One region of the Paenibacillus sp. MDMC362 genome, then DNA from elsewhere that is predicted to be linked to it. Evidence: a T-box and tRNA genes for the amino acid it is inferred to sense, from the RefSeq annotation. Region 1 holds a T-box; the other holds one or more tRNA genes.
The links. The T-box of region 1 lies ahead of DP091_RS28870 (arginine--tRNA ligase). A T-box ahead of a tRNA ligase gene usually reads a tRNA of that ligase, here a tRNA-Arg.
Positions count from the first base shown of each region.

Region 2: it encodes a tRNA-Arg, which carries the amino acid that the T-box ahead of DP091_RS28870 (arginine--tRNA ligase) is inferred to sense. The anticodon was not compared.

Region 1 covers NZ_QLYT01000077.1:933-5,616, forward strand. The annotation lists gene DP091_RS28870 (arginine--tRNA ligase) at 67-1,929, opposite strand; T-box leader at 1,992-2,216, opposite strand; gene DP091_RS28875 (class I SAM-dependent methyltransferase) at 2,271-3,038, opposite strand; gene DP091_RS28880 (EamA family transporter) at 3,183-3,611, opposite strand; gene DP091_RS28885 (acetyltransferase) at 3,744-4,187, shown strand; gene DP091_RS28890 (DEAD/DEAH box helicase family protein) at 4,362-4,684, shown strand, end outside.
Region 2 covers NZ_QLYT01000050.1:62,540-67,223, forward strand. The annotation lists gene DP091_RS23500 (PdaC/SigV domain-containing protein) at 1-733, shown strand, start outside; gene clpP (ATP-dependent Clp endopeptidase proteolytic subunit ClpP) at 1,264-1,860, opposite strand; tRNA gene DP091_RS23510 (tRNA-Arg) at 2,023-2,097, opposite strand; gene DP091_RS23515 (sugar-binding transcriptional regulator) at 2,373-3,416, shown strand; gene gap (type I glyceraldehyde-3-phosphate dehydrogenase) at 3,517-4,521, shown strand.

The sequences.
Region 1 (4,684 bases):
TTCAAGATGAATCGTACGGTGGCTTTTTTAGTACAGCGTCATTCATTAATCTCTTCCGAGGGAGATTTACATCCGGCTTGGCGTGGGCAGTCCCAGTACATCCAGTGCTTCTCCAAGAGTGTTTTTAAATAAGGAAGTGAGCCATACACGGAACCGGAGCACTTCATCCGCCGATTTTAGAATTGGGCATGCCGAGTAAAAATTGTTGAACAAGGAACACAGCTCATAATTAAAGTTGCAGATGGCGCTTGGAGATAGATCCCGGCCGGCGGCGTACAGGGTATCATGCCAGGTGCTGATATGGCGAAGGAGCGCATGCTCCGCTTTTTCCATGGCAGGGAACCGGGCAGGCACCGACGACGAAACACCCGCTTCTTGCGCTTTATTGAGCACGCTGAGTGCACGCGCGTAGGAGTAGAGCAGGTATACCCCCGTATTTCCTGATATTTCAGTGGCCTGCTTCAAATCGAACACCACCTCGGTTTGCAGTGCGAAGCGAAGCAGATAGTAACGGATGGAGGCAACTGCGATCGTATGACTGGATAAACCGTTTTTATCGGAACGGGTGTCTTCGATGACCTTGGCTACTTGATGGATAAGCTCGGTGATTTTAATTCCGATCCCCTGACGTCCGGACATCGCGTAGGATGCTTTCCCGTCAGAAGTATCGATGCCGAGATCCGAAGCGGCAGAAGGGCTTAACGAAACGACGCCGTAGCTGACATGACGGAGCTTGTCGGCCTCTTTATGGAATCCCAAGCTTTCCAGCGCCTGCTTCACCATCGCCTGCGGGTACTGCTGCCTGTAATCAATGACGTTGATGACCATGTCTGCTTTGCCGAAAGAGAGCTGCTCGCCGTGAGTGCTCGTCGTCCAAACCTCGTTTGTGAATTTTTTATATACAAAATCGTTGGAGAGCACACCGTATTTCCACAGATGATAGGCAATGTCTTTGGCGGTGTAAGTTAGGATGCCATTGGAGCGCACGAGCACTTTATCCATGCTGTGGTCTGACTCCGGATCGTCCACGTTTTCCGTTCCTGTTTGTTTGAGTACCCAGCAGCCTGCAAGTTTGCCCTCGGTTTCCTGATGGAAGAGCGGCGTGTTCTTCAACAGCTCGAAAGCGGACGCCCAGAACCCCTCTCTGACAATGCTGCTCTCCCACACGAGCAGATCATAGTCAATGCCGAACTGCTTCATTTCTTCAAGATGCTCTTTGACAATTCTCTCGGCAACGAGCAGTCCGATCCAGGACAGATTCTGGTTACCCTCTTCCAGTGCGTGCAGGACCTCGGTCCGATGCTGAACCAGCCCAGGCTCCCTTTCGTAGGCCTTATTGGTACTTGAATACACGTCCCAGCAGTAATCGCCGAACCGGGCATGTTCCTTTGACAGCGGCGTGTGGAGCATCCCGACCACCGTATCTGCCAGTTGATTGCCAAGGTCGTCGATATAATTATGAACCTCCACCTCGTAACCAAGCTTCCTCATCAGCCTGACCAGCGTATCTCCGATACAGGAGTTTCTTAGATGGCCGATATGAGCGGATTTGTTCGGATTGATGGAAGTATGCTCAATGACAATCTTCTCGTTCGTTGCCGAAGGCAATTCAAAGCGATGTCCAGCCCAATATTCCCAATCGATACGCAGATTCATAAAACCTGGGGCAACAATCTCCGTGGCATAGACAAGCTGTTTATAGGTCGTATCCTGCTCAAGCTCGGCTTGAATCAGCTCGGCAATATGCAGCGGAGCTTTACGAAGCAGCTTCGCAAGCTGCATTGCAATGTTGGTGGCATAGTCCCCATGCTCCATGCTGGCAGGCTGCTCAATCCGGATTGGAGTAGAATCGGGCAGTTGGACGCCCATATCTTCACACACCTGGCTTACAGCTTGTTGAAGCCTCGAAGTAATCAAATGACTTAACACGTTAAATCCCCCTTTGAAAAATAAACAAAACACGTCAGAAAAATAAAAAAGCCCTCATCTCCTAAAGAGACGAGGACTTGTGCTCGCGGTACCACTCTTGTTGTTAAACCACAGAGGGTTTAACCACCTTGATACGATAACGGTGTAAGCCGGGGCTTCCTACGATATTGCATTTCGGAAGACCATCTCCTGGGTCCGTTTCACCGCCGACATTGTACCGGTTTCCACCCTCCCGGCTCGCTTGGACTAAAGTCAAGTGCAGTTACTCTCCCAATCAACGAAAATTACATTTCAAGTTTTTCATATTATTATCCATTCTATTTAGAAAATCAACCCTAAAATTATGAAACCTTCTCTGCAAAGACTCGCAGGCGCCTGTAATCTCCATAAAATGCATCTTCATGCCAGAGCGTCGCCCGGGCAGCTTGGCTGATACGGGCAATGGCTTCGTCCTTCTCTTCAGCCGAGAATCCAGCGAAGAAACGGTCGCCAAAATGCAGCAGCCAATACTTCACGCCATCCTTGCCCTCAGGCAGCTTCGTGGGACGGTCGAAGTGATAGGCGATATGCACCCGGAATCCATAGGATTCAAGCAAGGTCGCATACTGGCCCAAGCTGGGAAAATACCACGGATTACGGGTGTCGGCATCCATTCCATAATGGTCGGCGAATACCGATTTCAAGGCTTGGTAAATTCCGTCGATATTTCCCTTGCCTCCAAACTCCGCTACGAATCGGCCACCGGGCTTGAGTGCGCCATAGACGGAGCGTACGACACCACCAGCATCCTTCATCCAATGCAGGGCGGCATTGGAGAAGACGGCATCATACGGCGATTCGGTCTCGAAGTTCTCGCCGTCTCCGGCCAGAAACGTAAGTCCGGGGTATTTGCTTTTGGCGCGCTCAATCATCTCGGCCGAATCATCCATCCCGGTTACATCTGCACCCGAAGCGGATATTTCATTTGCCAAATCGCCGGTTCCGCAGCCGAGATCAAGAATTCGCTCTCCGGGCTGGGGCGCAAGAAGCTCTACTACGTCTTTTCCATAAGCCGAGACAAACGATAACTGCCGATCATAATCGTGTGCTTTCCATACTTGCTCTGACATAACAACAACTCCCTCACACATGAATTATCCTCATTGTGACATGTTTATCTTATAATTAGAAATACATAAATGCGATAATATTGATAGGTTTTAGCAATAAAAGAATGAACAAAAAGCCGCTGAGCAGCGGTTTTATGTAGAGCCTTATTTAACGGCAACCAGAAGAGCGCCAACGGCAATGAGCGCAACGCCTGCTGCGTTAATCCAGGATATCTTTTCTCCAAGAAACACAAAGGCCAGAATGACCGCGAGGACAACGCTCAATTTATCGATAGGTCCTACCTGCGATACTTTGCCGTATTTTAGCGCAAGAAAATAAAACAGCCAGGACAATGCCCCGGCAATCCCGCTGAGCACAATGAAGCTTAATGCTTTCTTCTGAACCAGAATGTCACCGAGTTCCGAGAATTTGCCCTGAACCCCCACGACTCCCAGCAGAAACAGGGCCATAATGACAGAGCGGATGGCCGTTGCCGAATTGGCATCGATGTTTTGCAGGCCTATTTTTCCGAAAATGGCGACAAGAGCCGCCGTGACCGCCGACAGCAATGCATATATAAGCCATAACGGCATGTTCTTCTCTCCTTCCTGATAAGATAAAGTCTCTGATTAATGTACCGGATTCCACTATAATAGTATAGAGCAATTTACACGATATCATGAATATCGATGAGATCGAATGATTTGGAAGGGACTGGATGAAGCATGATGTTGCATATAGCGCCTTATACAGAAGAGTATCATGATCGGCTGGTGGAAATATGGCTTCGTGCCGTATCCCAAACGCATGATTTCCTGACGGAGGAAGATATCCGGTTTTATTATGAGATGATGCAAAACGGAGCGCTGAGAGCCGTAGAGATCTGGGTCGGCTTGAATACCGAACAGGAACCGGTTGGATTTATGGGGCTGGATGGGTCCAAAATCGAAATGCTGTTTGTGGATCCCCTCCATCACGGCTTAGGCACGGGAACGAAGCTGATCCGGCATGCCGAACAGCTCAAGGGGCGGAGGCTGCAAGTCGATGTGAATGAACAGAACCCCCTGGCCTATGCCTTTTATAAAAAATACGGCTTCGTGCAAACCGGCCGCTCCGAGCTGGACGGCTCCGGGAAGCCGTTTCCGCTTATTCACATGGAATTACAGTAAGGTCAAGGATCACTTTTTTAGATTATCGAGTATAGTTTTCAGCGCAGCTGAACCTAATCGATAATGCAAGAAAAACATCCTTACACGCGGCTGTCTTCTGTGAACGTACGTCGGCAGACGTTTTTCTTATACAATCCGATGAAGAAAGAGAGGTGCATCTAACTGGAGGAATCCATGAAGTTTTTTCCGAGTAATCTGTCGTTTCGTTATCCTTGGCGCTCCTATCAGAAAAGAGTGCTTCACGGGCTGGAGCATCATCTGAAGAATCGGCATCTGCACTTGGTGGCGCCGCCGGGTTCGGGGAAGACCGTTCTTGGACTGGAAATCATGCTGCGCATTAACCGGCCGACGATCATCCTGGCTCCGACACTTACCATCAAGCAGCAATGGGCGAGCCGGTTCGTGGAATTATACCTAGACCATCAAGAACAGCCCGAATGGATCTCTACCTCGCTCAAGCGACCGGCATTGGTAACGATTACGACCTATCAAGCCCT
Region 2 (4,684 bases), on a different contig from region 1:
GGTGAACGGTTCGTATGCCGGCGAGCCTGGAGGACAGATCATTAATGGCCGTCTGTATGTCCCATTCAAAACGATAAGCGAATACATGGGTGTTCAGGGACAATGGCACCCTTCCTTGAAAACACTCAGCATGACACAGAAGAAACAGAACGACATTACGATCAAATCGGCTGCGCTGAAGAAAAAGATTCAGGGCGCGGATGCCGTTGTGAATTATCCTGTAATCAGTGGACTCGCAAATGCGGAGGCCCAAGCCGAGATCAATCAAGTGCTGAAAGAAAATGCGTCCGGCGTAATCACCCGTGCCGAAGGGAATGCTGAGGAATTCCCGCCATCGGAATCCAGCTTCCCTTACGAATTCAGTGGGGACTTCGTGGTCCATTACAACCAGGATGATATCCTGAGCATCACGGCATACGATTATTCCTACACTGGTGGCGCTCATGGCATGACCTTCCGCAAAAGCTTCACGTTCTCCTTGAAGGATGGCAAACAAATGAAGCTGGGCGATTTCATCAACATGCAGGGCAAGAACAAACAGAAGCTGAACAACCTTGTGCTGAGCAAGATGAAGAAAGAGGGGGGCTACCTCGGCGGATTTGAGGGCGTGCCTGCCGATGCGGACTTCTACGTGAAAGATAACGCTGCGGTGCTGTACTTCCAGCTTTATGAGTACACCGCGTATGCTTATGGATTTCCGGAGTTTGAACTGAAGCTGAAAGAGTGGAAGTAAGAGTATACGTTAAGCGGTGTGTGTAAACTGCAATCATTTATTTTCATGCTTAGCTTGTCTAGAAACATGATGTTGTCCTGATGTAACACTGTACTGGAACGAGTTACGAAAAATCCCCTGATCACGTGAGCGTGGAGCGTGTACTCCCGTTTCCTGCGGTCAGGGGATTTTTGTGTTTATCGAGAGGCTTTCTTGCGTGTTTCATTAGGCCTTACGCAATCCGATTGCCCGTGCAAAGGAATCCTGCACGGGCCTTCCTCTATTCCCCTCCCCACAAGTTAGAGGCGGGCCTTTTAGGAGGGGGATGTCCTTGTTTTATTGAAAAAACGTACCGAAGTGAGGGTATCCTTGGAGGAGCAACGCGTTCGCCTTTGAAATCGGGAAACCTCCCTATCCATTCATTCAAGTTTCCCGATTTCAACAGCGACCGGAGGGGATGCTCTCACTATTTAGTACTCGAAGTTTTCAATGATCCAGAGGATAAGAAAGGGCAGGCACCGGATAACGGCGCCTGCCCTTTACTTCATTTTTTATAAGCCTTGCGGTGGTGTATTCTCTAATACTTGATCAATCAGACCGTATTCTTTGGCTTCGTCAGCCGTCATGAAATAGTCACGATCGGTATCCTTCTCAATGCGCTCCAGCGGTTGGCCAGTGCGATCGGACAGGATGCGGTTCAGCTTGTCGCGCATTTTGAGGATGCGGCGAGCACGGATCTCAATATCCGTGGCTTGACCTTGTGCGCCGCCGAGCGGCTGGTGAATCATAATCTCGCTGTTAGGCAGACCGTAACGTTTGCCTTTAGCGCCTGCGTTGAGCAGGAATGCGCCCATGGAAGCAGCCATGCCGACACAGATCGTCGAAACGTCCGGCTTAATGAACTGCATCGTATCGAATATCGCCATACCTGCGGTAATGGAACCGCCAGGACTGTTGATGTAAAGATGAATATCCTTCTCAGGATCCTCAGCCGACAAGAACAGCATTTGGGCAATGATGGAATTGGCGACCACGTCATTTACGTCGGAGCCGAGGAAGATAATGCGGTCTTTCAGCAATCTGGAATAGATGTCGTACGCCCGCTCGCCGCGGTTGCTTTGTTCAACGACCATAGGTATAAAACTCACGTGGAAAACCTCCTCTTAAGTACCTCATATAAATACTGTTACCGTATTACCCACATGATAAACAATTTAAATCAAAAAGTCAAAGATAGTCAAACTATTGGGTAAAAAAAAGAGCCGTCATGGGCGCTCTAGGGTAATCAGTATAGAGAATAAAAGTTATAATGGCGCGCCCGCGAGGAATCGAACCTCGATCTCAGGCTCCGGAGGCCTACGTCATATCCATTGGACCACGGGCGCATAAGAAAAACGTCAATCGAAAATTAGCAACGAAGTTGATTATACCGCATCTATTTAAAAAATACAATAGCAGACAAAACTTTGTTCCTATTATATAGACGAGCCAGTACTTGGCCATAATGTATAAGAATGCCCGGGGCAGAGAAATATACTTTCGGACACTTGCAACCGGCATAATTATTGGTTAGAATAAAGGTGGGACTTAAAAAGTTTAGCTGGGACATTTTACGACCAGGTAGAGGAGAGCCGAGACGAAGTTTGCAGGAGTGGAATGCATGCGTAACCTATTAGAAATACAAGAGCAGCTTCTGCCGGATCTGATGGACACTCTTAAACGAAGGTATACCATCCTTCATCAGATCAAGTTGTCTGGAATTGTTGGCCGAAGAACATTGGCTTCATCACTCTCGATGACCGAGCGTGTTCTCAGAGCAGAGACTGATCTTCTGAAAGCGCAGGGGCTGATCGAGATTGAAACGCTTGGCATGCGCATCAGCAGCTCAGGGATATGCTTGCTGGAGGAGCTGGAGCCGGTCATGAATGAGTTATTCGGACTGGTTGAACTGGAAGAGAAGATTCGTCAGGCTTACGGGCTTCGTAAAGTGGTCATTATTCCCGGTGACAGCGAGTCATCTCCGGAAGTCAAACGTGAGCTTGGCCGGGCCGGAGCAAGAACGCTGCTAAGCTTTGTCCAGGATGGAGATACGATTGCCGTAACCGGCGGCTCCACGCTCGCCGAAGTGGCCGAGCAGATGTCCTCTTTGCCAGGCGGCGAACCGCTGACAAGCACTTGGTTTGTACCGGCGCGGGGCGGTCTTGGGGAGAGCATGGAGATTCAAGCGAACACCATTGCTTCCAAGATGGCAAAGCGCGTTGGGGCTGAGTACCGATTGCTTCACGTACCGGATCTGCTAAGCGAAGATGCCTATCAGTCGTTGGTGCAGGATCAGCATATCCAGGAGATCGTCGATGTGATCAGGCGCTGCCGAGTCATTATTCACGGCATCGGAGATGCCATGGAGATGGCAAGAAGACGTAAGCTGGATGAAAACTCTATTCAGAACTTGCAGGCAGATGGCGCGATCGCGGAATCCTTCGGCTACTACTTCAGTGAAGATGGTGAAGTTGTCCACAAAATGCTTACACTCGGGCTGCGGCTTGAGGATATCATGCGGACAGAGACGATCATCGGCATTGCTGGGGGTCAAGGCAAGGGCAAGGCGATTCACGCGGTGCTGAAATTCGGACATGAGGATATCCTTGTTACCGATGAAGCCGCTGCACTGGAAGTCGAGAAGGAGATTGACGCCGGGATTTGAACCCACGGGCATACACACTGATTTTTCCTTATTGTTGTCTTGATTGGCTTAACGGCCAATCTTGAATATATAAATTTTACAAATATGGAGGGAACTACTCATGGTTAAAGTAGGTATTAACGGTTTTGGACGTATTGGACGTAACGTGTTCCGTGCTGCGCTGAACAACAGCGAAGTTGAAATCGTGGCAATCAACGATTTGACGGACGTAAGCACGCTGGCACACCTTTTGAAATATGACACAACTCACGGAAGACTTAATGCAACAGTTGAAGCTAAAGAAGGCGCACTCGTTGTAAACGGCCGTGAAGTGAAAGTATTCGCTGAGCGTAACCCTGAAGCATTGCCTTGGGCTGAGTACGGCGTTGAAATCGTTGTAGAATCCACTGGTATTTTCACAGCGAAAGATAAAGCTTCCGCTCACTTGAAAGGCGGCGCTAAGAAAGTTATCATCTCCGCTCCAGCAACTGACGAAGATATCACCATCGTTATGGGCGTTAACGAAGACAAATACGATGCGGCTAACCATACTGTAATCTCCAACGCTTCTTGTACAACAAACTGCTTGGCTCCTTTCGCTAAAGTTCTTGACGAGAAATTCGGTATCGTTAAGGGTATGATGACTACGGTTCACTCCTACACGAATGACCAGCAAGTGCTTGATCTTCCGCACAAAGATCTGCGTCGTGCTCGTGCAGCTGCTGAAAACATCATTCCATCCACAACGGGTGCTGCTAAAGCGGTTAGCCTCGTTCTGCCACAATTGAAAGGCAAATTGAACGGTATGGCAATGCGTGTACCTACGAAGAACGTTTCTGTAACGGACCTCGTAGTTGAGCTGTCCCAGAACGTAACTCTTGAAGATGTTAACGGAGCTCTGAAAGCAGCTGCTGAAGGCCCGCTGAAAGGCATCTTGAACTTCTCCGAAGAGCCGCTTGTATCCAGCGACTACAATGGCGACCCAGCTTCTTCCACTATCGATTCGCTCTCCACTATGGTAGTTGGCGACAACATGGTGAAGGTTGTTTCTTGGTATGACAACGAGTGGGGCTACTCCAACCGTGTCGTTGACCTCGCTGCTTACATCGCAAGCAAAGGTCTGTAATTGATCTAGCCATACAATCGAAGAGGAGTTCCGTTCCACGGGTCTCCTCTTTGGTTCATGGTTTTTACTTGTTTTCATGCCAGAGCACTGGGAAGAATAGACAAGATCCGGGCGCTGGTTAGCGATAGAGAGAGAAACGAGAGCAACTGCATGCTGTCGGTGA